DNA from 2 places in the Pristimantibacillus sp. Z349TD_6 genome. Region 2 is predicted to be linked to the other one. Evidence: riboswitches for the same ligand, from Rfam matches in the RefSeq annotation. Region 2 holds a riboswitch; the other holds the start of a gene.

Region 1 (3,413 bases), 120 kb from region 2:
ACCGTTCCAGCTTGGATAATCCTTTGGATGATCCTTGCACGTTCGTGCCGCCTAGGGCGCACGAAATGGATTCAGGCAAAGCGAAGGATTGCGCAACCTTGGCATTGATTTCGCTTAAGGTAGCAAGCTCATGAATCGTCGTTTCACTCATTGGGCTGTAGCACTCCAGCATAAAGCTGCTCCACTTGCGATAAAAGGGTGTGAAAACCTTGTATGGCTCCATTTTTCGAGCAAATGCCGGGAAAGCATCTAGATCAGCAAGAGGTGAATCGGCGATAGACATCCAGCGGCGGCCAAGGCTGCGTGTGGTTAGCCCAAGCTGCTCATCTCGCTGCCGTGAGTAAGGCGTGTAGTCTGTATGAACAATAACCTCATCAATCGGGTGCGCATGCAGCAGAGCTTCGGTGATCGCAGCAGGATTACCATAAAGCACATGCAGTTCCTTTCCTGCATTAGAATAGCTGTGCAGAAGTGAGGCGGCTTGCGCCATGAAATTCCGACCGCTATGACTAGTTAAACGGCCATCTCCTGTAATAACGGGATCTATGATTAGCAAATGAATGCCTTGTTTCTCTTTTTTCTTCAAATAATCAAAAGCGCGCAAATCTGAAATACGCAAATCCTTGCGGTGAATAAACAAATACATCAGTGATAGCTCCTTCCATAAGCGCAACATTGAACGGCCGCATTCCAGCTGGAATGAAACAGCAAAGCCGCAAGTCATTTGTCGTCAGAGGACAAAAAACTGCGGCTTTGCTAGATGAGTCTACCCGTTCAACCCTCAAGAAGAGGGACTAGGTTGCTCTATTTTACGTCAACGTTGGCTTGGTATGAATCAGCATCCATGATACGACGAGCAGTTACATATCGTCCCTCATAGTACTCGGAGTTAAGTTTGTCAGTTACAACGCCTCTGCTCGAGGATGAATGTACAAACTTTCCATCTCCAATGTAAATGCCAACATGGGAAATGGCGCTATTATTGCCGCCAACTGTGTCGAAGAACACAAGATCTCCCGCAATGAGGTCAGCCTTAGCGACCTTTGTACCTTCTTTTGCTTGCGAACCAGAAGTACGTGAAAGCTCAATGCCCATTTTCTCGAACACATAGCTCGTGAAGCCGGAGCAATCAAAGCCTTTCGACGACGTTCCGCCGCTTTTGTACGGAGTGCCAATAAGATCATTAACAATTCCGTTCAATTTTGAGTCAGCGAAAGCGCTTCCCGCTTGAAAAGCGAGCACGAGAACGAGACCCAGGATTAATGCGGTAATCTTCTTCAATTGTGAAACTCCTTCCAATGCCGACGAGGTTAGCTGTGGGGTTCGGTTGAAGGCTCCCTATGATTCCTCGGGCGTTTGAAGAAAACTCAAACGTCGGAATCAATTCACCCAAAGTGGTTCCCCCGTATCCCAATAGGGAATTAGGCAGTTTTTTTATTGCTTTGAGAAATATTCGATTATTTTCAATGATCTCCTGCCTTTAGTGGCAATTTCTAATAATTCTCATGTAACCTTTTGACAATTTGCTTCGTTAAACCGTTCTTTCTGTAATATAAACACGCCATAGTAGTGCTTTCTAACTAAATACATGGAGTCAATTTCATTAATTATGTGGATGTTGTGTAAAATATACCGATTTGTCCTTTAGGCGCTATATCGCAAGGACTAGCTTAAAGTGCCGTAAATGGCGGTATTTCACCATTTTGCTCCTCATAAATTAGAAAAATCTCATCTATATCACTCGTGAATAAGAGTAGATTCAGACAGCCTAGCTGCTGCTCCAGATAGAGCGGCAGAAATAGACAAAGGAGGCTGTTCATGAGAACAGCCCCCTTTGGGCAATCGAAAAAAGATTTATTTTGCAGTAACGATTTTTTCTGAAATGAGCTGTGGATCGTTGTTTTTTTGCTGCATCCAAAACTGTACCTTGTATTTCCCAGCATTTTTAAAATCGTAGGAAATGAGCTTGGAGCTGAACCAAAAGGTGTCTTTTTCGACGAACTCTTTAAAATCATCATCGTCTTGGCTGCGGCTGTCGATTGTCGTTTCCTTATCATTAGGATCAACGATGGTCACTTTGAACTCTGAAATCGCCATATTCAAATTATCGATTTGCGCTTGCACTAAAAATTTCTGAACACTGCCTTTATCAACCTGTCCGAACATAGCTCGCTTCTCGTTCATTAGAAACATATGCACATTGGGCTTCTGAATAATGAGCTTCTTATCATTGCTCTTCCATTGGACGAAGGCTTGAAGGCTGTCGCTTAAAGAACGAATACTAATATAAACCTTATCGTCCACAACGACAGCATCGTCAGTGGATTGCTTATTATTATAAAGGAGCGTTACCTTCTGAAATAGTTTGTCTGCTGCAACCAATGAACCGCCCGATAAGAGCAATACCATGGATATAATAACTAGTTTTTTACGCATCATTTGTGAATATCCCCCATTTTTGATTTTCTTTCAGTTATTTATACAGAACTGCCATCATTTAGTTGCGGTTAGTTGTAAAAAAAACCTCCACACCACAGCAAAGCGTGGAATGAAGGTTTATTTTGGCTTCAGCATCCAGAGGACGCTGAAGGCTTTTTTTGGTTTGCTACATTCTTTTCGTTTCCAAAAAGTCATATTGTGCGGCAATCGTCCAAACCTTCATCAGTGTTTGAATGAGATAGTAGCCTTGATGCAGAATGAGTGCAAACAGCCCGGCCCACAGCATGGAGAGGCTTGTCACTACAAGTCCAGCGGCTGCTCCGATCCCCCACATGATGAGCGACACAGCTGCATAGGTGAGGAAATTTCGGAGAGCGTGCCATAAGGAACGGAATATGCTTCCTCCTGATGCAGCGCTGAATTGCATGGCTAGAAACAGCAGATGCAGCACCGTGCCCCATAGGAGCCATAGAAGGGCGCCAGGCAGCACCGTTTGCAGCAGCTCTGGAATAGAGCCGCTCTCTAGAAGCGCATCCAGTGAGCGCGGCAGCACATACCAAGCAGGAGCCACAGATAAAATAACCTCGATCCAGTAAAGCAGAACTACAGGCTTCCAAGCTTTGCGAATACCTTCTAGAAATCGTGTCCCCCCATTCGATCTGGTCTGATTTAACGAATAGAATAATCCGGCATTGAATAAGGGAGTGATCAGCATTCGGGCAACTAGGAGACCGCCCAGCGTCCAGACGTAAGGATTAATGAGATCGGTCTTGAACAGCTGGAATTGTGCTTCGGTCATGAATAGCTGAACGGCTGCTTCTGAAGGAGCGGAGCTTGGATATCGCCGCAGCAGCGGAGCTACGACCGAATCAATGAAACGGTAAAGGAAGAACCCCCAGATCAGCTGATAAAGAAATAATAAAACAACAATGTAAAAATGTTTCACCGCTAACCGCCAGCCTTGCTTCAAATGT
Region 2 (3,413 bases):
TATTTCGTAGAGCACAGGAGCTTTACGTGGGTGGCTACTCCTTTCAGTGGATGCCGAAGCAGCTGAAATGCTTGCTTCAAAACACGATGACGGTGCACGATTATCTGAAGCTGGATGAAGCGCTCGTTCAGACCGCTTTCGCAGAGTGGGCGGAGGAGCATGATTCTATTTTAAGCGATCTATGTGAACGATTTCTGAACAGACATTTGTATAAGTACATTACGCTTGAAAACCCGGAAGAAGAGCTGCTAAATGAGATTAGCGAATGTTTCTCTTCTATAGGAATGAATCCGGATTATCATATGGAAATCGATTTTCCATTTGACCTGCCATATGACGTATATCGACCAGATAAAAAAGAAGGAGAAAAGAAAGAAAAAGCGCCGATTTTGTTGTTAGATGGTTTGGAAGATATAAGCGAAATATCCTCTAAATCCGACATTGTTCGTTCTATTACTGGCCTGCATCAAGGACAATATCATCTTTATTATCCAGAAGAGCCGCTCAAACAAAATATTCATCGATTGCCGGATTCACTTCGTAAGCTTTTCAAACTCGAATGAAGGAGCATAACATCAACATGACATTACTTTTTGATACACATACCCATTTAGATTCGGAGAAATTTGATGAGGATCGCGACGAGGTCATCCAGCGTGCGAAGGATGCAGGCGTGCATATGCTTGTCAATATTGGTTTTAACCGTGAAACGATCCCTACAACGATGGCGCTTGCCGAAAAATATGATTTTATATACGCTGCGGTTGGTTGGCATCCGGTTGACAGTATAGATATGCTTCCAGAGGATTTGGAATGGATTGAACGTCTATGCGCGCATGAGAAGGTTGTTGCCATTGGTGAGATTGGACTCGATTATCACTGGGATACTTCTCCAAAAGAGGTACAACAAAGGGTTTTTCGTGAGCAAATTCGTCTTGCTCGTAAGGTGGGCAAGCCAATTGTCATTCATAATCGGGATGCTCATGAGGACATTATTCGTATTCTTCAGGAAGAGAATGCAGCAGAGGTTGGCGGTGTCATGCATTGCTTCTCCGGCAGCTGGGAAACGGCTAAACAATGTCTTGATATGAACTTCTATATATCATTTGGAGGACCCGTTACTTTCAAAAATGCAAGGGTGCCAAAAGAGGTGCTTAAGCAGGTTCCGATCGACCGAATTTTGATCGAAACCGATGCTCCATATTTAACTCCTCACCCGTTCAGAGGGAAGCGAAATGAGTCCTCTTACGTCTCTTTAGTTGCAGAGACAGCAGCCGAATTATTGGGCAAAACGGTAGAAGAAATAGGTGTAATTACGACTGAAAACGGTCGAAGATGTTTTGGTATTGTCTAAAAACGAGAGAAATAATGAGAAATAGAGACCTTTATCGCGTAAAAACTAATTTTTATAGCGATAATCGCTTATTTTTTCCTGCTTTATCCTGCTTTTTCGCTTAAATCGTCTTTTATCGTATCTTTACAATTGACCTCGTATGAAGGTATGATTCATCTCAGAGCAATAAAATTTTGTATTGGATTTCCAGTTTACGCTTAATCTCCATTCGGAGAGCGGGGGAACCATGTACGGTTTTTCGATACCGTATTTTGAATTCTTCAGGGGTGAATTTCGAAGCCATTGCCATGAGCATTGTGTAACGAATAGGGCGACTCTCTTGTCCGAATCCGTCAGCTAACCTCGCAAGCGTTATAGAGAGTGATCAACCTCGTGCATCCATTTTTCTGTATCCCAGTGAATCATTTAACCGGGAAGCCACGAAACAGATCCTCTGTCGACGGCTTCTTTTTATTTTCGAATAATCGGGAATTTGTCGACATAGGGATAAAAGATGGGGGTGGGAGGATCGATAGCAGTACTGGATTGCGTGCTCGCACGCCAATATACTATAGTCGCGTCAGTTGTATCATGCGTAACACTTGGCGGCGGGGCTATGAAGGAGGACCGATGAAGTGGGAATACTCCAGGTTAAGGACACCCATGGGAAACGATCATCCAGCATGTCTTTCGCATTGCGATGGAAGCGTGAAAACTTGCGTTTGATTCTTTTGAGTGCTACTATCTCAATCGCTATGACTTTCATGTTTTTGGTGTTGTTGTACGGAACGGCTGTCAAAAGCGTCTCCGTAGTAGTGAACGGACAAGAAACCATTGTGGAAACGAAGCAATGGGTCCTGCAACGCCTACTGGATGAACAAGCTATCGCAATTGGACCACATGATGAGGTGTCCATACCGCTTAATGCGGCAATAAAGGACGGAGATCGTATAGAGGTGACTCATGCGATACCGGTAATTGTGAAGGCTGATGGCAAGACCTCTACTGTATATACGACAGAGAGAACAGTGCAGGCAGCGATCGAGGAATTACATATTCCAGTTCGTGGTCAAGATAAAGTAATACCTCCGCTTCATACCGTTTTGGACAACGAATTGACTGTAACCGTCGTTCGCGTAGATAAGAAGGTAGCTGAGACAGAGCGTGCAATGCCATTCTCTATTGTGAAGAAGAACGATCCAACGCTGGAAGCGGGCAAGCAGAAGCTTGTTCAACCCGGCAAGGAAGGTCTGATCGTAGAGAGTATCGAGAAGCAGTACGAGGACGGAATTCTTATATCGAAGAAGATGGTCAGCAAAGTGGTTGAAACCGCTGCGGTTAATCAGGTTGTCGCTATCGGAACGAAGAAGGAAGAGCCTAAAGTATCTGTGCTCTCGAACAAGAGCCCGAGCTTTACTTCGCTTACGAAGAGCGGTGTAACGTTTAAGGCGAGAAAAGTACTTAAAAATGTCACGTTGACTGCTTATTCTGCAGACATCTCTTCAACAGGCAAAGATGAAAGCCATCCGCAGTACGGGATTACTTCATCAGGTACTCGTGTGCAAGAGGGTCGGACGATAGCTGTTGATCCGAAGGTAATTCCTATCGGTTGGTGGGTTTATATTGAAGGAATCGGTTTCCGCCGCGCTGAGGATAAAGGAAGTGCGGTTAAAGGCAACAAAATCGACGTATACTTTGATAGTACAAAGATTGCGAACAAATTCGGCAGGAAAAAAGGCATCACCGTATATGTGCTGGGGCCGAATAAACCAACTGCAAGCTAATTGTGCGGTTACCATCATCTTATCGCAATAATCAATTAAATATGCCATCATAAGGAGAGGCACTGCCTCTTCTTTTTGCATGTCTAAGGGTCTAATACAGTTTATGTAGAAGGGGATGATCTTGGTGATCAAAGAGATCATTGTCGTTGAAGGCAAAGACGATACCGTTGCAATAAAAAGGGCGGTAGATGCAGATACCATAGAGACGAATGGTTCCGCTATCGGTGAGGATGTATTGAAGAGGATTGCGCTGGCCAATGAGCGTCGCGGCGTTATTATATTCACTGACCCTGATC

Evidence for each region. A riboswitch is a leader RNA that binds a small molecule or an ion and turns the genes downstream of it on or off. The one in region 2 is predicted to bind cyclic di-AMP.
Region 1: it holds a riboswitch for cyclic di-AMP, as region 2 does, so the genes downstream of both, AC0VYE_RS00730 (C40 family peptidase) here and AC0VYE_RS00145 (3D domain-containing protein) in region 2, are expected to answer to the same signal.

Annotation. Positions count from the first base shown of each region.
Region 1 covers NZ_CM149662.1:148,093-151,505, forward strand. The annotation lists gene AC0VYE_RS00725 (FAD-binding domain-containing protein) at 1-646, opposite strand, end outside; gene AC0VYE_RS00730 (C40 family peptidase) at 805-1,281, opposite strand; cyclic di-AMP (ydaO/yuaA leader) riboswitch at 1,285-1,438, opposite strand; gene AC0VYE_RS00735 (hypothetical protein) at 1,671-1,820, opposite strand; gene AC0VYE_RS00740 (hypothetical protein) at 1,855-2,439, opposite strand; gene AC0VYE_RS00745 (hypothetical protein) at 2,606-3,413, opposite strand, start outside.
Region 2 covers NZ_CM149662.1:26,442-29,854, forward strand. The annotation lists gene AC0VYE_RS00135 (HD domain-containing protein) at 1-563, shown strand, start outside; gene AC0VYE_RS00140 (TatD family hydrolase) at 581-1,354, shown strand; cyclic di-AMP (ydaO/yuaA leader) riboswitch at 1,539-1,720, shown strand; gene AC0VYE_RS00145 (3D domain-containing protein) at 1,969-3,117, shown strand; gene rnmV (ribonuclease M5) at 3,242-3,413, shown strand, end outside.